2 regions of the Psychrobacillus sp. INOP01 genome follow, and region 2 is predicted to be linked to the other one. Evidence: a T-box and tRNA genes for the amino acid it is inferred to sense, from the RefSeq annotation. Region 2 holds a T-box; the other holds one or more tRNA genes.

Region 1 (11,296 bases), 1.6 Mb from region 2:
AATATTATGATTTTGTACGAGGTCTCGATAGCGAGGAATCGGTAGGAATCGGTGGAGCAATTGTCCGTAATGGTGTAAAACCCAAAACTGTTATGCAATTAGCTCTATTACTATATTTAATAGCAGCCGTATTAGGAATCTATATTTGTTATGAAAGCTCTTGGCTATTGTTAGTAGTCGGTGCAGTTTCTATGGCAGTGGGATATTTCTACACAGGTGGTCCCTATCCTATTTCTAGTACTCCCTTTGGAGAACTATTTAGTGGATTGTTCATGGGGATGCTTATTGTTTTAATTGCTGTTTATATTCAAGTAGGTTCAGTACCATTATTTGCAGTTTTATTATCTGTACCAAGTGCCCTTCTTGTTGCTGCGATAATGCTTTCTAATAATATTCGCGATTTAGTAGAAGACACTGCAGGTGGCCGAAAAACGATGGCTATATTAGTAGGTCGGAAAAACGCCATTACCATTTTAGCTTCTTATTTTGTTTTATCTTATCTTTGGATTATTGGTCTAGTAGTTTTGCAAGTAATCACTCCGTGGAGTTTATTGGTTTTATTAAGTCTGAAAAAACCAATACATGCTATAAAATTGTTTAAACAAACAGAAAATCCAGTTCAAGTAGCACCAGCTATGAAAGACACCGCACTCACAAATACGATTTTTGTATTTCTATTAGGCATTGGTTTACTGATTGGCTATTATCTATAACAGTTTAAACAAAAACAGATGAGAAGTTATTTACCTTCTCATCTGTTTTTGTTTATACAATGTACGCAAAACTAGTTTTCTGTCTACATCACATATTTTACTTAGAAAGTGGAAGTGCCCTGGTTTTCGGAGGGCCTTGGCCAGACTTGTTACTATATTAATACCGACTGATTTTTTAGAGATGCTGGTCGTGGCTACCGTCACAACCAGCATTTCTTTTTTCGGTAATTTTATAGCGTTTATCTGTCCGTTGCCCTCCTTCAACTTTAGGAACTAGGTTAGTACAGCTTTTGGGAAGAAGGGAAAAACTCATTCCTACCTTTTAATGAGGATGACAGTCTAAGTACGCGACATCGTATCGCTACGACTGCCTTACCCGCATCGTGCGGGCCTCCGATGATACAATTTCGGTCTCACCTTTACCTAAACGGAAATCAACGGTATCGTTTAATTCTTTAAAGTATTACCAACAATCGGTTAGTAGCATGATATTCCATATACTTTCTTATTTTTCTAGGAAAGTGTAAGTGCCTATGTATAACAGCAGAAAAAGTTAATAGTAATGAAATGCAAATATAAAAAAAGGTAACCAATGAATGGTTACCTTTTTTGAGTATGACCCCTACGGGATTCGAACCCGTGTTACCGCCGTGAAAGGGCGGTGTCTTAACCGCTTGACCAAGGGGCCTATATATGGCGGAGAAGGAGGGATTTGAACCCTCGCGCCGGTTGCCCGACCTACACCCTTAGCAGGGGCGCCTCTTCAGCCACTTGAGTACTTCCCCATATATATGGCTCCGAAGGTAGGACTCGAACCTACGACCAATCGATTAACAGTCGATTGCTCTACCACTGAGCTACTTCGGAATAATGGTGGGCCTAAATGGACTCGAACCATCGACCTCACGCTTATCAGGCGTGCGCTCTAACCAGCTGAGCTATAGGCCCATTATTGGAGCGGGTGAAGAGAATCGAACTCTCATCATCAGCTTGGAAGGCTGAGGTTTTACCACTAAACTACACCCGCATTACTATGGTGGCTCAGGACGGAATCGAACCGCCGACACAAGGATTTTCAGTCCTTTGCTCTACCGACTGAGCTACTGAGCCTCTTGGATTTATACTAAGCTTTTGGCTTATTCTAAATCTCTAATTAATATGTATAAGGTTTAAATCTTATATAAATAAATGGCGGTCCCGACCGGGATCGAACCGGCGATCTCCTGCGTGACAGGCAGGCATGTTAACCGCTACACCACGGGACCATTTGGTTGCGGGGACAGGATTTGAACCTGCGACCTTCGGGTTATGAGCCCGACGAGCTACCACTGCTCCACCCCGCGACAATAAAATACTTTTTGTTAATATACTTAAGGAAAAATTATTACTTCCACAAACAATAAGATGAAAATGGAGGAGGAAGAGGGATTCGAACCCCCGCGCGGTATGACCCGCCTGTCGGTTTTCAAGACCGATCCCTTCAGCCAGACTTGGGTATTCCTCCAAGATATTGTTGGTGGACCTTGCAGGACTCGAACCTGCGACCGGACGGTTATGAGCCGTCTGCTCTAACCAACTGAGCTAAAGGTCCTTAAGATGGCGGCAGAGGGAGTCGAACCCACGACCTTTCGGGTATGAACCGAGTGCTCTAGCCAGCTGAGCTACACCGCCAAGATTATTTCAAAATTTTTATAAATGGTGGAGCCTAGCGGGATCGAACCGCTGACCTCCTGCGTGCAAGGCAGGCGCTCTCCCAGCTGAGCTAAGGCCCCAAAAATAATAACTGGTCGGGAAGACAGGATTCGAACCTGCGACCCCTTGGTCCCAAACCAAGTGCTCTACCAAGCTGAGCTACTTCCCGTTATATGGTGCGCTCGGCAGGACTCGAACCTGCAACCTCTTGATTCGTAGTCAAGTGCTCTATCCAATTGAGCTACGAGCGCATATGTTTCATAAAAGTGGTGCCGAGGACCGGAATCGAACCGGTACGGTAGTCACCTACCGCAGGATTTTAAGTCCTGTGCGTCTGCCAGTTCCGCCACCCCGGCACTTTAGTGAATCTTTGGAGCGGAAGACGAGGTTCGAACTCGCGACCCCCACCTTGGCAAGGTGGTGTTCTACCACTGAACTACTTCCGCTCGGTCATTAAATTAAATGGTGCGGGTGAAGGGAGTCGAACCCCCACGCCTTGCGGCGCTAGATCCTAAGTCTAGTGCGTCTGCCAGTTCCGCCACACCCGCCTACATAATTCACTATAAAGTGATGAGCCATGTAGGATTCGAACCTACGACCCTCTGATTAAAAGTCAGATGCTCTACCAACTGAGCTAATGGCTCGGAAAATGGTGCCGGAGAAAGGACTTGAACCCTCAACCTACTGATTACAAGTCAGTTGCTCTACCAGTTGAGCTACTCCGGCAGGAGTAAAGTATTATGGTGGAGGATGACGGGCTCGAACCGCCGACCCTCTGCTTGTAAGGCAGATGCTCTCCCAGCTGAGCTAATCCTCCTGGGTAATTTATGTATTTATTGCAAGCCCAGCGACGTCCTACTCTCACAGGGGGAAACCCCCAACTACCATCGGCGCAAAAGAGCTTAACTTCCGTGTTCGGTATGGGAACGGGTGTGACCTCTTTGCCATCATCACTAGACCTGAATAATTAATGAAAGACAAGTTTTATTATAACAACTCTGTAGAATATTACAAGAGTTATTTAATAAAAATTTTTATTCTTTCAAAACTGGATAAACGACATTGTTACGTTAAACAAATTTGGTTAAGTCCTCGATCGATTAGTATTCGTCAGCTGCACGTGTCGCCACGCTTCCACCCCGAACCTATCTACCTCATCGTCTTTGAGGGATCTTACTTACTTGCGTAATGGGAAATCTCATCTTGAGGGGGGCTTCGTGCTTAGATGCTTTCAGCACTTATCCCGTCCACACATAGCTACCCAGCGATGCTCTTGGCAGAACAACTGGTACACCAGCGGTGTGTCCATCCCGGTCCTCTCGTACTAAGGACAGCTCCTCTCAAATTTCCTACGCCCACGACGGATAGGGACCGAACTGTCTCACGACGTTCTGAACCCAGCTCGCGTACCGCTTTAATGGGCGAACAGCCCAACCCTTGGGACCGACTACAGCCCCAGGATGCGATGAGCCGACATCGAGGTGCCAAACCTCCCCGTCGATGTGGACTCTTGGGGGAGATAAGCCTGTTATCCCCGGGGTAGCTTTTATCCGTTGAGCGATGGCCCTTCCATGCGGAACCACCGGATCACTAAGCCCGTCTTTCGACCCTGCTCGACTTGTAGGTCTCGCAGTCAAGCTCCCTTCTGCCTTTACACTCTTCGAATGATTTCCAACCATTCTGAGGGAACCTTTGGGCGCCTCCGTTACACTTTAGGAGGCGACCGCCCCAGTCAAACTACCCGCCTGACACTGTCTCCTACCCGGGTTACGGGTATGGGTTAGAATTTCAATACAACCAGGGCAGTATCCCACCGACGCCTCCTCCGAAGCTGGCGCTCCGGGCTCTAAGGCTCCTGCCTATCCTGTACAAGTTGCACCAAAATTCAATATCAAGCTATAGTAAAGCTCCACGGGGTCTTTCCGTCCTGTCGCGGGTAACCTGCATCTTCACAGGTACTATAATTTCACCGAGTCTCTCGTTGAGACAGTGCCCAGATCGTTACGCCTTTCGTGCGGGTCGGAACTTACCCGACAAGGAATTTCGCTACCTTAGGACCGTTATAGTTACGGCCGCCGTTTACTGGGGCTTCAATTCGCACCTTCGCTTGCGCTAAGCACTCCTCTTAACCTTCCAGCACCGGGCAGGCGTCAGCCCCTATACTTCACCTTACGGTTTTGCAGAGACCTGTGTTTTTGCTAAACAGTCGCCTGGGCCTATTCACTGCGGCTCTTCTAGGCTATGCACCCAAAAGAGCACCCCTTCTCCCGAAGTTACGGGGTCATTTTGCCGAGTTCCTTAACGAGAGTTCTCTCGCTCACCTTAGGATTCTCTCCTCGACTACCTGTGTCGGTTTGCGGTACGGGCACCTATCACCTCGCTAGAGGCTTTTCTTGGCAGTGTGAAATCAGGAACTCCGGACATACGTCCTCGCCATCACAGCTCAATGTTACAGAATGCGGATTTGCCTACATTCACACCTTACTGCTTGGACATGCATAACCAACAGCATGCTTACCCTATCCTTCTGCGTCCCCCCATTACTCAAACGGTGGTTTGGTGGTACAGGAATATCAACCTGTTATCCATCGCCTACGCCTATCGGCCTCGGCTTAGGTCCCGACTAACCCTGAGCGGACGAGCCTTCCTCAGGAAACCTTAGTCATACGGTGGACGGGATTCTCACCCGTCTTTCGCTACTCATACCGGCATTCTCACTTCTAAGCGCTCCACCAGTCCTTCCGGTCTGACTTCAACGCCCTTAGAACGCTCTCCTACCACTGATACCAAAGGTATCAATCCACAGCTTCGGTGATTTGTTTAGCCCCGATACATTTTCGGCGCAGCGTCACTCGACCAGTGAGCTATTACGCACTCTTTAAATGATGGCTGCTTCTAAGCCAACATCCTGGTTGTCTAAGCAACGCCACATCCTTTTCCACTTAACAAATACTTTGGGACCTTAGCTGGTGGTCTGGGCTGTTTCCCTCTTGACTACGGATCTTATCACTCGCAGTCTGACTCCCAAACATAAATCATTGGCATTCGGAGTTTGTCTGAATTCGGTAACCCGGGATGGGCCCCTAGTCCAAACAGTGCTCTACCTCCAAGATTCTAACGTTTGAGGCTAGCCCTAAAGCTATTTCGGAGAGAACCAGCTATCTCCAGGTTCGATTGGAATTTCTCCGCTACCCACACCTCATCCCCGCACTTTTCAACGTGCGTGGGTTCGGACCTCCAGTAAGTGTTACCTTACCTTCATCCTGGACATGGGTAGATCACCTGGTTTCGGGTCTACGACCACATACTCATTCGCCCTATTCAGACTCGCTTTCGCTGCGGCTCCGTCTTCTCAACTTAACCTTGCATGTAATCGTAACTCGCCGGTTCATTCTACAAAAGGCACGCTATCACCCATTAACGGGCTCTAACTACTTGTAGGCACACGGTTTCAGGATCTATTTCACTCCCCTTCCGGGGTGCTTTTCACCTTTCCCTCACGGTACTGGTTCACTATCGGTCACTAGGTAGTATTTAGCCTTGGGAGATGGTCCTCCCAGATTCCGACGGAATTTCACGTGTTCCGCCGTACTCAGGATACACTCAAGAGAGAATGAATTTTGGACTACGGGGCTTTTACCCTATCCTGCGGACCTTTCCAGATCGCTTCGTCTAACTCATTCCTTTGTAACTCTATGTAGAGTGTCCTACAACCCCAAGAGGCAAGCCTCTTGGTTTGGGCTATTCCCGTTTCGCTCGCCGCTACTCAGGGAATCGATTTTTCTTTCTCTTCCTCCAGGTACTTAGATGTTTCAGTTCCCTGGGTGTGTCTCAGATGCGCTATGTATTCACGCAAATGTACTGCTCCATTACGAACAGTGGGTTTCCCCATTCGGAAATCTCCGGATCAAAGCTCACTTACAGCTCCCCGAAGCATATCGGTGTTAGTGCCGTCCTTCGTCGACTCCTAGTGCCAAGGCATTCACCGTGCGCCCTTATTAACTTAACCTAAAAGTTAAAAAGTCTTACACATCATGATTACCGAAGTAACCACAACTTGAATTTCTTGTTGTTTATTGTTTCAATGTCGTTTTATCCAGTTTTCAAAGAACAAGTATCGAATCTTCATATAAAAATGAACATTCAAAACTGAACTGCAAAACGTTAAGATACAGATAAAGATCTGTATTCCGATATTATCCTTAGAAAGGAGGTGATCCAGCCGCACCTTCCGATACGGCTACCTTGTTACGACTTCACCCCAATCATCTGTCCCACCTTCGGCGGCTGGCTCCCGTAAGGGTTACCCCACCGACTTCGGGTGTTACAAACTCTCGTGGTGTGACGGGCGGTGTGTACAAGGCCCGGGAACGTATTCACCGTGGCATGCTGATCCACGATTACTAGCGATTCCGGCTTCATGTAGGCGAGTTGCAGCCTACAATCCGAACTGAGAACGGTTTTATGGGATTTGCTCACCCTCGCGGGGTTGCGACCCTCTGTACCGTCCATTGTAGCACGTGTGTAGCCCAGGTCATAAGGGGCATGATGATTTGACGTCATCCCCACCTTCCTCCGGTTTATCACCGGCAGTCACCTTAGAGTGCCCAACTGAATGCTGGCAACTAAGATCAAGGGTTGCGCTCGTTGCGGGACTTAACCCAACATCTCACGACACGAGCTGACGACAACCATGCACCACCTGTCACCGCTGTCCCCGAAGGGAAAAGCCTATCTCTAGACCGGTCAGCGGGATGTCAAGACCTGGTAAGGTTCTTCGCGTTGCTTCGAATTAAACCACATGCTCCACCGCTTGTGCGGGCCCCCGTCAATTCCTTTGAGTTTCAGTCTTGCGACCGTACTCCCCAGGCGGAGTGCTTAATGCGTTAGCTGCAGCACTAAGGGGCGGAAACCCCCTAACACTTAGCACTCATCGTTTACGGCGTGGACTACCAGGGTATCTAATCCTGTTTGCTCCCCACGCTTTCGCGCCTCAGCGTCAGTTACAGACCAGAAAGCCGCCTTCGCCACTGGTGTTCCTCCAAATCTCTACGCATTTCACCGCTACACTTGGAATTCCGCTTTCCTCTTCTGTACTCAAGTCCCCCAGTTTCCAATGACCTTCCACGGTTGAGCCGTGGGATTTCACATCAGACTTAAAGGACCGCCTGCGCGCGCTTTACGCCCAATAATTCCGGACAACGCTTGCCACCTACGTATTACCGCGGCTGCTGGCACGTAGTTAGCCGTGGCTTTCTAATGAGGTACCGTCAAGGTACGAGCAGTTACTCTCGTACTTGTTCTTCCCTCACAACAGAGTTTTACGATCCGAAAACCTTCTTCACTCACGCGGCATTGCTCCATCAGACTTTCGTCCATTGTGGAAGATTCCCTACTGCTGCCTCCCGTAGGAGTCTGGGCCGTGTCTCAGTCCCAGTGTGGCCGATCACCCTCTCAGGTCGGCTACGCATCGTCGCCTTGGTGAGCCGTTACCTCACCAACTAGCTAATGCGCCGCGGGCCCATCCTGTAGTGACAGCCGAAACCATCTTTTAACATCTCCCCATGTGAGGAAATGGATTATTCGGTATTAGCCCCGGTTTCCCGGAGTTATCCCAATCTACAGGGCAGGTTGCCCACGTGTTACTCACCCGTCCGCCGCTAAATCAGAAGAAGCAAGCTTCTTCGTCATTCGCTCGACTTGCATGTATTAGGCATGCCGCCAGCGTTCGTCCTGAGCCAGGATCAAACTCTCCATAATAGAGAACTTAAAAAGCTCATTTATTTTGCTGGCATCATCATTAAATGATGTCAAAATTGTTTTGCTATCAAACTAACTAAGTTAGTTGATAAGCTGTATGTCTTAACGTTTTGCATGTTCAGTTTTCAATGTTCATGTTGTTCAAGTCGTTTTGACGACTTTATTAGTATAACTTATTTCAGATTTGATGTCAAACATTTTTTTTGAAGTTTTTCAAGTTGTTTGTATCTCGTTCCGAAGGACAAGTATTAATATACAACGTTTAGAAATAAAAAGCAACCCTTTTTTATAAAAAAACTTAAAATACCTACTAAACTCTTGAATTACTTGTATCTGTATAGAATAGATTTACATTATTCGATATAACCAACTAGGTATCTATCCATTCTTATGGTCCCTTGTTAACTTGGTAAATCAAATTATCAATCCATTCAAGGCACAAGAGAATTATTAGTTTGAGTAATAGAAAACCTCTTATATCTTAAAACAACGAATACAACAGCGCTTTATTTTACCTACCTCTATCCTTATAATAAGAGAAACAAATCTACCAAACTATGCTATTCCATGAATGAGGGCATTATATAGAAGATAATAAATATAAAAGTCCTCAATACTGCAAATGAAATGAAGGAGGAATTTTTGATGGAATGGCTAAACTACCTTAATGATTATACTGAAATCATATTTAAATTAATTTTCGCAGCATTATTAAGTTTAATAATAGGTATAGAAAGGGAACTAAAAAAGAAACCGATTGGATTAAAGACAAGTATAGTAATTGCTACATTTAGCTGCCTACTAACCTACATATCCATTGAAGCTGCTTATAAAGCTGCTCCAAATGACGCTATAAATATTACGATGGATCCATTGCGTTTAGCAGCACAAATAGTGAGTGGAATAGGTTTTCTCGGAGCTGGAGTTATATTACGTAAAGGAAATGATAGTATTACTGGCTTAACAACCGCCGCTATGATTTGGGGAGCTGGCGGGATAGGAATAGCTGTTGGTGCAGGGTTTTATGTTGAATCAGTACTTAGTGTAATTATTGTAATAGTGGGAATTGAGTTGATCCCTCCACTTCTCACTAAAATAGGTCCAAAACGATTGAGATCAAAGGAATTATCTCTTACAGTTTTGGTAGGAAATCCAGAAAGTATTCCTAAAGTATATGACTTTTTACAAGGAAGCGGTGTTTATATAGAAAGCATCCGCATTAAAGACGTCACTTTAGACAATAATACGGTTAAACACGAAATGGATATGAGATTATCCATAATTACTAAAAAAAATACCGCTGAATTCTACGCTACGATAAAAAAACAAAATTTTATTGAATCGGTAGAGGTAGAGTCCATTTAAAGGAGCAATCATATGGGAGAATTATTCAAGTTATTAAAAGACGGTAACAAACCCTCTTTATTAGCAGCAATTGTAAATACAATTATAGCCTTATTAAAAGGTGGGGCTTTTTTCTTTACTGGAAATGTAGCAATGTTTGCAGAAATGATGCACTCCATTGGTGATGCAGCAAACCAATTCTTCGTTTACATCGGTTCATCATTGTCTAAGAAAGCACCAACACCAAGATTTCCAAATGGTTTTGGACGCTTAGTAAACCTCGTTTGTTTAGGTGCTGTAATTATTGTTGGTATTTTATCTTACGAGACTATTATAGAAGGTTGGCACCATATTCAACATCCAACCGAATCTACAGGTGTAGCAATCACACTCAGCGTACTTGCAATTGCCATTGTGTTAGAATTTATTGTTCTGTACAAGGCTGGGAAAGAAATTTTGCATGAAGTTGGTATTAAAGGGACCCTTCTATCCCCATTAACAACAAGTTTCGCTAACTTGAGTAGAGCTAAACCTGCTACAAAGCTTGTTTTTATGGAAGATTTAGTAGCGACAGCAGGTGGGATCTTAGCATTTGTGGCTGTTCTAATTTCCCACTTCACAGGTTTTTTACAAGCAGAGGGTATTGCTTCTATTATGATTGGTATAATGATGTTCTATGTAGTAGGGAAAGTCTTCCTAGATAACGCTAGAGGTGCTTTAGGGGAAACGGATGAACAAATGCTTGTCCATATAGCTCATATTGTATCTGAAAACGAACATGTAAAAGATATCCAAAAGCTTGAGGTTATAAAAGAAGGTGAATATCTCCATGTTGAAATAATCATAGAGATTGATCCTCAATATACCTTCGCTGAGGTGGACGATATTCGCGATAATATAAAAGAGCTGATTTTAACTCAACAAGGAGTTACGGATATTACAATCTCATTTGATGAGGATGATGGAATCAGAACATGGACCCAACATAAGGATCAACGTACCGTATTAAAAACACGTGAATAATGTTATGCGAAACATTTATCAAAATTATTAATTAAAAAACCACATGACGAATTCCGTCATGTGGTTTTTTGTATTCGTGCTATTACAGACAAGCAGTTAGAATTGATTTAGTGTCATCTTCATTTAACTTATGGAAATTACCGTATTCTCCATAAACCATTGCTTTTTCTACCATCAAATCAATTTTGCTATCATCTATATTGTAGTCCGCTAATTTGGATGGAGCATTCAATGACTTCCAAAACTCTTCTAAGCGATCAATTCCTTCAAAAGCCACTTCTTCTATAGATTTCCCTTCAGAATCCACTTTAAAGACCTTAGTTGCAAGTTTAGCAAAACGCTGTGGATTTACTTTTACATTATGACGCATCCATCTAGGAAAAACGATAGCCAATCCTCCACCATGTGGAATATCATACACAGCAGAAATTGCATGCTCTAAATTATGACTTGCCCAGTCACCGTTATAACCCATTTGCAAGAAGCCATTTAAACCTATAGTCCCCGCAAACAGTATAGTTTCCCGATGATCATAGTTTGTTAGGTCATTGATGAGTTTTGGTCCTACTTCTATAACTGCACGAAGAGTTCCTTCTATCATTTCGTCTTGAACTGGTGTATTTGTTGCATTGTTGTAGTATTGCTCAAACATATGAGACATCATATCAACTATTCCGTATACAGTTTGATCAAGGGGAACAGTAAACGTGTTCACTGGATCTAATATGGAGAACTTAGGATAAACTAAAGGACTTCCCCAACCG
Region 2 (11,296 bases):
CCTCCAAGTAGCATCATCAAACCAGCTTGAAACACTGGCTTTCCTTTTGCTTCTTTATGAAAATAATAGATAATTCCAATGATGACGATGATAGTAACTATGGTAAAGAATCCTATTTTTCCTTGTAGAATGCCCCAGGCTGCTCCTCTATTTCTATGAGAAAGTAGCGCTAGGTAAGGGTCCCACATAATAATTCGTTCACCAAGCATCATATTTTTAACGACTAGCCATTTTGTCCATTGATCTAACGCAATGACAAAAGCTGCCAGTCCATAAAATTTCCACACATTATTTCCCCCACATAACAAATTCTTTTCAGCAAAATTGGACACTCTCCACTTAGTTTAACACAGACCTCACCATCCGTAAAAGAGACAGGTATGAGATTTCAGAAATACTAATGATTGCCGTTTCGAGCGGACGCTTTCCGTGGGGTGAGCGATGAACCATCACCGCCCCTGCGGGTACCTTGTGATGTTTCATCTGTCTCACTCATCCAACTGGAATCGCCGCTCTACACACCAATCAAAATTATGAGCTGTACTCTAAATAAAGTTTTGGCAAAGTTTACTGCTCGAGCAAATGAATTTGGTAGAGTTTTGTAAGGTAATTATGCTATTAAGTATTCTTACACTATCTTTGTGGATGGAGGAACTAAGTGATTTTATTATTGAACCGCTTCGTAAAGTAAACTTAATCGATTGCAGGGATATTTCCATTGTTAGAAAGTAAAAGCCTATTGAAAGCAATTAAAAGAGTTAAGAATTGAAAAATAGGAATTCGTGTGCATTTAATTTGAATTTCAAGAAACAAAATTCAGCATTTTTTGAAATGCAATTTTGAATCACAGAAATTATTAAATGAGATTTTGATCTTAACCTTCATTTACTTTGCAAACTTATTTTGCTTTAGCCATAAGCTTTTGTTTAATCTTCTTACTTGAGTACTACTTATCCGATTGAGTGGAGTGCAAGGCGACGACTCCAGTGGGATAAGCGTTAGTCGAAGACCCCGCAGTGAAGCGAGGAGGCTGAGGCAACGCCCACGGAAAGCGTTCGCCTGAAACGGAAATCATCATCTTCAATTTTTCACCAATATCTATAATCCTTATCCCAGACCAAAAAAATGTGATCCAACTAGAAGTAGGATCACATTTTCTATACTTATTTACAATGTCACTACAACTTCTGCGCAACGTGCACATAGGGTAGGATGTGCTTCGCTTGTTCCAACTGTTTCGGAAATTGTCCAGCAACGCTCACATTTTTCACCGTCTGCTTTTTCTACTACAACAGAAGCATGCTCTAATGCCAAGCTGTTTGCAGGTGCTTCGGATGGAACACCGCCTAATTCAAACTTAGAAACGATGAACAATTGAGCTAAGTCAATAGCATTCGTTTCAAATAATGCTTTATAGTCATCGTTTACATATAAAGCCACTTTTGCTTCTAATGATTTACCGATCGTTTTTGCATTACGTGCTTCTTCTAATGCTTTTAATACATCATCACGTAATTCCATGATTTTTTCCCACTTAGCCGCTAGTTCTTTGAATTCTGGATAATCTACTGCTTCTGGCATATCCGTTAATTGAATACTTTCAGCTGTTTCATGCTCTAAATAAGCCCAAAGCTCATCTGTTGTATGAGGCAGGATAGGTGTTACTAATTTTAATAACGCTAATAATGTATCGTACATAACTGTTTGCATAGCACGACGATCTGGATGGTCTTCACCATAAATATACACAACATCTTTTGCAATATCTAAATAGAATGAACTTAGTTCACTTGATACAAAGTTATTTACTGTATGGTATACACTTGCAAAATCATAGCGATCATATGCAGCGTTTACACTAGTAATAACTTCTTGAAGCTTCATGTACATATATTGATCTACTTCACGAAGATCTTTAAATTCCACACGGTTATTAACAGGATGGAAATCACTGATATTACCATGTAAGAATCGGAATGTGTTACGGATTTTACGATAAACTTCGGAAACTTGTTTGAAGATCGCATCAGAAACACGTACATCAGCTGTATAATCAACTGAAGCTACCCATAGACGTACAATATCTGCACCTAACTGATTTATCACTTTAGAAGGAACAATTACATTCCCTAATGATTTACTCATTTTACGACCATTTCCATCTAATGTGAAACCATGGCTTAACAAACCTTTATAAGGTGCGTGACCAAACATAGCCGTACTAGTTATTAAAGAAGAGTTAAACCAACCACGATACTGATCGGACCCCTCTAGGTATAAGTCAGCTGGAAATACTAAATCATCACGTTCTTCTAGAACACCTTGATGAGATGAACCCGAATCAAACCAAACGTCCATGATATCTGTTTCTTTTGTAAAGATACCGTTCGGGCTTCCAATATGTGTAAATCCTTCTGGTAGTAATTCCTTCGCTTCTTTTTCAAACCAAATATTTGAACCGTGCTCACGGAATAATTTAGAAACATGTGAAATTGTCTCTTCTGTCAAAATCGGTTCTCCATCTTCCCCATAAAACACTGGAATCGGAACTCCCCATACACGTTGGCGAGAAATACACCAGTCTCCACGATCACGAATCATGTTAAATAGACGAGTCTCTCCCCATGCTGGAGTGAATTTTGTATCTCGAATTGCTTGTAGTAATTCATCTCTAAACGCCTCGATAGAAGCAAACCATTGTGCTGTAGCACGATAAATAACAGGTTTTTTCGTACGCCAGTCATGCGGATATGAATGTGTAAAGAATGTAAGTTTTTCAAGTGCACCTGCAGCCTCTAACGCTTCTGTAATTGCTTTGTTAGCTGTGTCATAAAATAACCCTTCAAAACCAGGTGCTTCAGCAGTCATTACACCACGGTCATCAACAGGACAAAGAACATCTAATCCGTAAGCTTTACCTACGTAAAAGTCATCCTCCCCATGGCCAGGAGCAGTATGGACACATCCAGTACCAGACTCAGTTGTTACATGCTCTCCTAAAATGATAAGAGAATCACGATCGTATAATGGATGCTTTGCAACTAGGCGGTCCATTTCCTTCCCTTCTAGCGTGCGTTCTACTGTATATTCTTCCCAGCCTAATTCTTCCGCTACAGATTTTACTAAATCTAATGCAACAACAAAATTAGAACCTTTTGTATTAACAACAGCATACTCCACTTTAGGATGTAGAGAAATAGCTAGGTTTGCAGGAATTGTCCAAGGTGTTGTAGTCCAAATGATAAATTTCGTTCCTTCTTCAAGCACGCCTTTACCCTCAGTCACCTCAAAACTAACATAAATAGATGGTGATTTTTTATCTTGGTATTCAATTTCAGCCTCAGCCAATGCCGATTCACTTGATGGTGACCAGTAAACTGGCTTTAATCCTTTATAAATATATCCTTTTTTAGCCATAGCACCGAATACTTCGATTTGGCGTGATTCAAATGCGGGAGTCAATGTAACATACGGATTGTCCCAGTCACCACGAACACCTAGACGTTTGAATTGTGAGCGTTGATTATCAATTTGTTGATATGCATATTCTTCACAAAGCTTTCTAAACTCAGCAAGAGACATTTCCTTACGTTTTACGCCTTTATTCGTTAGCGCTTGCTCGATTGGAAGACCATGTGTATCCCAGCCTGGAACGTAAGGCGCATGAAAACCTGCCATAGACTTGTGACGGACAATCATATCTTTTAATACTTTGTTTAATGCGTGACCCATATGAAGATCGCCGTTCGCATATGGTGGTCCATCATGCAATACAAAAAATGGTCTACCTTTTGTATGATCCTGTACTTTTTTATAAATATCCTGCTCTGCCCATTTTTCTTGAATTTCTAATTCTTTCACAGGTAAATTTCCGCGCATTGGGAAATCAGTCTTTGGCATTAATAACGTGTTTTTGTATTCCATCTAATTACCTCCTGATTAATAAAAGCATGAGTACTTCATAAAGTGAAACTTCCATATAGAGGATTTACAGATGTTTATCCCCCACCTATTTTAGAGCCTGTTAAACCAGGATAAGCAGTGCCGAAAACAAAAAAACTCCACATCCCAAAAAGGGACGAGGAGTTATGCTCGCGGTACCACCCTACTTGCGATTTTATTTAAAAATCGCCGCTTAGAATGCCATAACGGGGCATTAACCGAAGACACTTACTAAAAGTTCAGTGCCCTTGCTCCAAAGTGATATCCTAAATTAGTTTCTCTTCCTGAGCTCTCACCACCCTCAAGTCGCTTTATCGAAAACAAATTTAGGCGTCTTTTTCTACGCATATTATATGATATGAAATTATTATAGGTAAAGTATAGCTATGAGTCAAGAAAAGTTAATCTTCTGGAACTGAAATACGATCAATCGCTTCTGTATCCACATCATATTCCATTAAATGATTCCAGTCATCTGTATTGATCAAGTCTAATTGGGCTTCGACTAACATTTTAAAACGATTTCTGAAAACTTTTGATTGTTTTTTCAAGTCCTCGATTTCCAATGCAATCCTTCTAGCTTTTGTTAGAGCTTCATTGACAATTCGGTCAGCATTTTTCTCTGCCTCTTTCACAATCAGCTTAGCTTCTTTTTGTGAATTTCGACGGACCTCTTCTGCTGCCTCTTGAGCAACGACAATTGACTTATGTAGTGTTTCTTCAATCGAAGTAAAATGACCAACCTTTTCGCTTGAAGTTTTAAGCTTGGTTTCTAATTCCTTTTTTTCTTTCATCAAAATTTCAAGGTCTTTCATTATTTGATCAAGGAATTCATTTACTTCGTCTTCATTGTATCCTCTAAATCCTTTACCAAATTCCTTGTTATGTATATCAAGTGGTGTTAGTGGCATTTTAACATCTCCTTTACTACTATTCTTTCTACCATTATACATTTCTAAGAAGGTGAATACATCTATATTTGAAATATTCTTATAAAAATTAACTTTTTAGTTCTAACCTACCTATTTGTAGTCGAATTTTATCTTTCTTTGTTCTTCCTTCAATCATTATTAATTTTACTCTTCCATGTCCTCTTATAGAAAGTAAATCTAATTCTTGTAACTCAAGAGATACCTGATCCTTTTCTGACCAGTTCACTTTGACCTTTCCACTTTGAATTAGGGACGCTGATTTTTGACGAGAAATATTAAAAACCGAGGCAATCACCGTGTCTAATCGCAGGGAACTAACCGTTAAAGTCTCAGTTATCCATTCCTCCTGTTGTGCAAAATAATCGATTGGATTAACTATTTCTGCCAGATGAACTTTCACTTTCCCAATGGATGTAAAGTTAGCTCGAACATAATCCAATACCTCAAAGGCAACAACGAATTGAATGGCACCATCCTGTACTCGTATATCTCCAAATTTACTACGATCAATTCCAAGTGACATCATCGAACCAAGAACATCCTTGTGCTTTAACGTTACGAATTTAGTAGGATAATGGACTTCTACTACCTTCATTGAGTAATCGTTATCTGAAGGAGTATAGTAAGAAGGAAACAGCAGAACTCTTCTTCTCTCCGCATCTTCTAGGGCACCTTTAGCACTAGATTCAATATCTCCATATTGCCGACGGATCGAATCGACGATAAATTGCTGCCTTGGATCTAGAAAATCCGTCAACTTAGGAGCATATCGGTCCTCTACCTCCCTCATCATACTCACAACCTGTTCAATAAAAGGCTGTTCTTCTTTTCTAAAATGTTGCAATACATTTTCCATTGTAATATTTCCCTTTCAACTATAGTAAAAAACCCCACAGAAGTGAGGTTAGACAACTATATTAGCTATATAATATATACCCGTCATTGCTAGGTTTAATACAAAAATCGCCACGATTGGTGAGATGTCAATCATACCTAGTGGAGGAATAATCTTTCTAAACGGTTCTAAATAAGGTTCACATATTCTTCCTAAAAACTTCCCGAAGCTTGATTGTTGAATGCTCGGTACCCATGACATTAAAATATACCCTATTAATGCATACGTATAAATCCGAACACCCAAACTTAATAAATATAAAACTAATCCCATAAGTTAATTACTCCTCTGTTAATCTAGGTCGTTATAATAATAATCCGATATAGCACCATCAACTTCTACAGAATCTGGTGCACAAAGGAATATATCCGTACCTATTCTTTGTATGTCTCCACCTAAAGCGTACACTGTTCCACTTAAAAAGTCGATAATTCGAATTCCTTGCTCCTTATCTATACGTTGCAGATTTACAATTACAGCTTTTTTACTTTTTAAGTGCTCCGATATATCTTGTGCTTCTGCATACACTCGTGGCTCTATCAATATCACCTTGGATGACTTTTGTACGTTTTGAATACTAACAAGATTAGAAGTGTTCATATCCTTAGGAATTGTATTGAATTTACGTTCTTTAGGTGCAGACTTTACTGTTTGCTGTTTTATATTATTATCTACTGATTTTTGCTGCTGAGGTCTTGATTGCTGCGCTTCTGATGCTTCCTCTTCTTCATCTAGGTAGAAGAAATTTTTCATCCAGTTTTTCATGCTCATACAATTCCCTCCCTCTCTTTTCCTACCAATGCTGTTCCGATTCTTATAAAAGTAGCACCTTCTTCTATCGCTATTTCATAATCCCCAGACATTCCCATGGAAAGTTCTGTACAAGGTGCGTTGGCTATTTGTTTAGATGCAATTTTACTTTGGAGTTGTTTCAATCTCCGAAAAACATCATGGATGATTGTTTCATCTTCCGTATTTGGAGCCATTGTCATCAACCCAATTATACGAATACGTTCATAATTTTTAAGTTGTTCTATGAATGCTTCCACTTCATCAAATGCAAGCCCATGTTTTGACTCTTCTTGAGATACATTTACTTGTACAAAACAATCCTTCGTGGATGTAGCTCTTTTCTCAATTTCATCGGCTAAACTAATCCGATCCAATGAATGTAGGAAATTTATATGGTTAATAACCGATTTAACTTTTCTTGTTTGTAAAGTACCTATGTAATGCCATTGCACATCATTAGAAATGGCATCTAACTTTTTCTGTAAACCCTCTGGTCTATTTTCTCCTAAATGCAGAATACCATTCTCAATTACCTCGTTTGCTCGAGTTGCAGAAACTTCTTTTGTTACAGCTATTAATGTAACATCTTTTAATTTTCTATTAGCTCGTTCACATGCACTTTGCATACGTTGTTGAATTTGTTCTAAGTTTTGTTGTACGTTTGTCATTCGAAACCCAACTTTTCATCAATTGTTTTTTGTTTATTGTATCAATGAAATGCCGTTTTATCAATGATGAACATTATTACTCTAAGTTTTTGATACAATTATAACATCTTTTCCAATTATCGCTATATTTTGTACCGCTATTTTCTTCGTATCTCTTTTTTTATTAAAAAAAGTTGGATAAGCGCCATTTTCCTCTACTAGAAATGAAATAATATGACCAGTGTCTTTATCAATTTCCGCATCCACAATATAGCCTAGTAATTGCCCACTTTTCGCTTCTATTACTTCTTTTTGCTGTGCATCTGAAAATTTCATCATAAACCCCCTTTTATTCATTATATGAATGAAAATGAAAAAAACGCAGATTATTGAAGAACAAATTATATTTGATTAAAACGATACTGATTTCCGTTACAGGTGGACGCTTTCCGCGGCCGAGGCCGAGCCTCCTCGTTCGCTACGCTCCCTGTGGGGTCTCAACTGACTCGCTGTTCCAATTGGAGTCACCACCTTTCACTACAATCAAATAAGTGAGTAGATATTAACTAGATAATAGAGCAGAATGAGACTTCAAAGGATGAGGGAGAAGCGACACATACTGAAGGCTTATGCGTAGCGCGCGGCAAGAGCACATCTGCGTAGAATAATCATTAATAGTTTATAGTGGTAATTTTATTCCAAAGATATTTTAGCAACAAAAAAACGCTTTTTTCTAGAAAGAAAAAAGCGCTTGTTTAAATAAAATAACCTTATGGATTCAATTGGCTTTGAATAGTTGATAAAGCACTCTTCTCTAATCGGGAAATTTGTGCCTGCGATAAACCTAAGTCCATCGCTATTTCTGTTTGTGTAGCTCCATAGTAAATTCTCTTCGTTAATATTTTCTTTTGTCTTGTATCTAGCTTCTGAAAACTTTCTTTCACAGTAAAATAAGTGACCCATTGATCTTCGGATACATCATTATCGCATAATTGGTCCATCATATAAATAGCGTCGCCACCATCACTGAATATTGGCTCTTGCAAAGATACTGGATCCTGGATAGCATCTAAAGCAATTAATATATCCTCCACCGAAATATCAAGCTCTTTGGACAAATCTTCCAAGGTTGGCTCTTGTAAATGCTCGTTTATAAACTGTTCCTTTGCTTTCATAGCTTTATATGCAATATCTCTTAACGATCTTGATACTCGTACTGAATGGTGATCACGTAAGTGTCTTTTTATTTCTCCAATAATCATAGGAACTGCATACGTAGAAAAACGGACGTTATGCTTTAGATCAAAATTCTCAATAGACTTAATGAGTCCAATGCAACCAACTTGAAACAAGTCATCTGCTTGCTCTCCCCTATAAGCAAATCTTTGAACCAGGCTTAAAACTAACCTTAAATTACACATTACTAGCTCATCTTTAACAGAGTCTTCACCAGCTTGTAATCGAATAAACAATTCTTTCATTTCTTCATGCTTAAGTAAAGGAAGCTTAGATGTATCAATGCCGCATAATTCTACTTTTGTTCTCGTCATAGATCTTCCTCCGGACTTTTTAATTGTTCTAAGTCAGTTTGTCCGGGAAAGAAAAGATTATTCTAAAACGTACTATCCAATTTCACCCATTAGGCAATTGGTTCATTTAACAGCTCCTTTAAATCTAAAATGATTTTCTTTTCTAAACGAGATATATATGATTGCGAAATACCTAAATGATCGGCTACTTCTTTTTGGGTCATTTCTTCTTTACCGTTTAACCCAAACCGACATTGCATAATATACTTTTCTCTATTGCCCAGTAAGTTTATTGCTTCGAATACATGTTGGCGCTCTAGTTTTTTCTCCACATCTTCAATGATTAAGTCCTCACTAGTACCTAAAATATCTGATAGTAATAGTTCATTTCCATCAGAATCAGAATTTAAAGGTTCATCAAAAGAGACTTCTGACTTCATACGATTGGTCTTTCGTAAATGCATTAAAATTTCGTTCTCTATACATCTGGAAGCATAAGTTGCAAGCTTGATACCTTTTTCTAGATTAAACGTCTCTACAGCCTTTATCAGACCAATAGAACCTATACTTATAAGATCCTCTATATTCGTATTTGTCTGATCAAATCTTCTCGCAATATATACAACTAATCTTAAGTTTCGTTCGATTAATACATCTCTGGCATGTTCATCCCCATCCATAAACGCCAGTAGCATCTCACGCTCTTCTTCTCTCGATAATGGCTTAGGTAATGATTCATTGCCACCAATATAATGTACACTTTTTCTTCTAAAGGAAAGTACCCAATAGTAAATCTTACGCAACCATTTCATCAGCATTACCCTACACTCCTTTTCTTCAAATGAAAATATGATGAACTATGCAATATTCCATCTGCCTCATGTGGAAACTTTTCTTTTGCTTTCGTCATTACAATATATCCTTTAGGTAATGTCTGATCGCCAATTAGCCACTGATCATACTTAATACCAACAACCCATGTTTTATGCTTGTGAATCGTTGCAATTGGGATTAACCGTAATTTACTTGCATATTCTTTTGGAATCTTGTCCAATCCATCCCTCCCATTAAACTCCCAATCACTAATTGCTTTAAATAACGCCTGTGGCAAGACCTCTTGCAGCATTTCTGCTGCCACAAAGTGGACAGGATCATTGGATAACGGCTCTGTACATACATTTCCTGAGTCTATAAAAAGTGTTAGCTCCTTAGAAACACCAAATAACGTAATGTTAGATGAATATAAGAGCTCCCTTTCTCCGTGAGCTATATTCAAATGAAGGACATGTTTGGTCAAAAAATATAAACCACCAGTAGCAATCAAAGCAAAGTTGATAATCATAAACAAATTACTACTATTATCATACAAAGGAGCAATAGCTGTAAGTAAACCACCAGCAAAAACACTCGCAAGTAACGTTAGTATTATTGCCTTAACTATTTGTGAACGTTTTTTCCAAAAAGCGATAGCAATCATTACAAAAAAAGATAAAAATATTGTACTCATAGAATGAGAGAAAACAACTGTGATTACTCCAGCAGTTAAAGCAGATAGGAATAAATACCTTTTCTGATTTTCAATCCACCCTATTTTATTGGCAAATGCCAAAACGGTATAATTGAAAAAAGTATTGGTTACAATCATTACTTCCGCGTACATAATTTCCCTCCTTTTGACTAAAGCTTAGCATCTAAAGTGTAAGAAATTTGTCAAAAGAACGTTCGAAAACGTTCTTTTTTTACGACAAATAATAAATGAAATGAAGGATGGATTTTGAGATTTTCGAAATGGGGTTGCATTTCTTCCATGGATTACTTACTTTTGAGGTTTATTTACTCGCTCTTTATCAGTTTACTTGCCTTGATGGATGTTTTATCCGCGGTATCTATTGATTTACTTACTTTCAATTAACAAATACTTTTCAAAAGGAGATTTTCCCCAACCTTTAAATGAATAAAAAAACGCCCGGTACTTTTAGTTCATAACCTTTTCTAATGTTTTCGAAGTGCCTTAGACAGAGCAGTTGCTATATTATTACCGTGTAAATTTTTATAGATGCTAGTTGATAATCTTATGGCATTTGTCCCGCATTAACGGGCAGTAGATAACTGCCCCTAAAAGCCCGAATGGTTCAACTAACAATTAGTTGGGGTTACTACTTCTCTTCATTTCCACTTGTATAAAAGAAAATCTGCTTTCTTGCTCTATCATTGGATAATCACATTTCTAATTCAACAGCGATTACAATATGAATTTAGTCATACACATACCAGGATCACTTAGGGCAAGGTCTACAAAACTTTATACTTTCTTTTAAATACAAAAAAACAACCACCGAAGTGGTTGCTATTGTTTTTCTATTAGTTTCTACGTTGACGATTTCTTAAGAATGTTGGGATATCTAACGCATCCTCTTGTTGATTGTGAGTTACATGTCTATCTTGTTGAGGTGCTTGTTGTTGCACTTCTTCTTTACGTTGTTCTCTGATAGGTGCTGCAGTTGGTTGTGGTGCTCTGTTTCCACCGAATCCTGTGCTTCGTGGCTGTTTTTGTGTTAA

Evidence for each region. The T-box of region 2 lies ahead of ileS (isoleucine--tRNA ligase). A T-box ahead of a tRNA ligase gene usually reads a tRNA of that ligase, here a tRNA-Ile.
Region 1: it has a tRNA-Ile gene. The T-box ahead of ileS (isoleucine--tRNA ligase) is inferred to sense a tRNA for this amino acid. The anticodon was not compared.

What each region holds. Positions count from the first base shown of each region.
Region 1 is NZ_CP073315.1:803,108-814,403, forward strand. Features, by position in the region: gene KD050_RS04030 (1,4-dihydroxy-2-naphthoate polyprenyltransferase) at 1-713, shown strand, start outside; tRNA gene KD050_RS04035 (tRNA-Glu) at 1,330-1,401, opposite strand; tRNA gene KD050_RS04040 (tRNA-Ser) at 1,408-1,498, opposite strand; tRNA gene KD050_RS04045 (tRNA-Asn) at 1,506-1,580, opposite strand; tRNA gene KD050_RS04050 (tRNA-Ile) at 1,585-1,661, opposite strand; tRNA gene KD050_RS04055 (tRNA-Gly) at 1,667-1,740, opposite strand; tRNA gene KD050_RS04060 (tRNA-Phe) at 1,748-1,823, opposite strand; tRNA gene KD050_RS04065 (tRNA-Asp) at 1,903-1,978, opposite strand; tRNA gene KD050_RS04070 (tRNA-Met) at 1,982-2,056, opposite strand; tRNA gene KD050_RS04075 (tRNA-Ser) at 2,125-2,217, opposite strand; tRNA gene KD050_RS04080 (tRNA-Ile) at 2,228-2,304, opposite strand; tRNA gene KD050_RS04085 (tRNA-Met) at 2,311-2,384, opposite strand; tRNA gene KD050_RS04090 (tRNA-Ala) at 2,410-2,485, opposite strand; tRNA gene KD050_RS04095 (tRNA-Pro) at 2,498-2,574, opposite strand; tRNA gene KD050_RS04100 (tRNA-Arg) at 2,580-2,656, opposite strand; tRNA gene KD050_RS04105 (tRNA-Leu) at 2,673-2,761, opposite strand; tRNA gene KD050_RS04110 (tRNA-Gly) at 2,777-2,851, opposite strand; tRNA gene KD050_RS04115 (tRNA-Leu) at 2,869-2,953, opposite strand; tRNA gene KD050_RS04120 (tRNA-Lys) at 2,977-3,049, opposite strand; tRNA gene KD050_RS04125 (tRNA-Thr) at 3,056-3,131, opposite strand; tRNA gene KD050_RS04130 (tRNA-Val) at 3,147-3,222, opposite strand; rRNA gene rrf (5S ribosomal RNA) at 3,248-3,363, opposite strand; rRNA gene KD050_RS04140 (23S ribosomal RNA) at 3,486-6,414, opposite strand; rRNA gene KD050_RS04145 (16S ribosomal RNA) at 6,612-8,165, opposite strand; gene KD050_RS04150 (MgtC/SapB family protein) at 8,811-9,530, shown strand; gene KD050_RS04155 (cation diffusion facilitator family transporter) at 9,543-10,532, shown strand; gene KD050_RS04160 (iron-containing alcohol dehydrogenase) at 10,615-11,296, opposite strand, start outside.
Region 2 is NZ_CP073315.1:3,522,424-3,533,719, reverse strand. Features, by position in the region: gene lspA (signal peptidase II) at 1-287, opposite strand, end outside; gene ileS (isoleucine--tRNA ligase) at 1,168-3,924, opposite strand; T-box leader at 4,072-4,294, opposite strand; gene KD050_RS17240 (DivIVA domain-containing protein) at 4,344-4,853, opposite strand; gene KD050_RS17235 (YlmH family RNA-binding protein) at 4,942-5,730, opposite strand; gene KD050_RS17230 (YggT family protein) at 5,779-6,042, opposite strand; gene KD050_RS17225 (cell division protein SepF) at 6,061-6,540, opposite strand; gene KD050_RS17220 (YggS family pyridoxal phosphate-dependent enzyme) at 6,537-7,229, opposite strand; gene KD050_RS17215 (YlmC/YmxH family sporulation protein) at 7,311-7,544, opposite strand; gene sigG (RNA polymerase sporulation sigma factor SigG) at 7,979-8,758, opposite strand; gene sigE (RNA polymerase sporulation sigma factor SigE) at 8,848-9,555, opposite strand; gene KD050_RS17200 (sigma-E processing peptidase SpoIIGA) at 9,555-10,397, opposite strand; gene ftsZ (cell division protein FtsZ) at 11,099-11,296, opposite strand, start outside.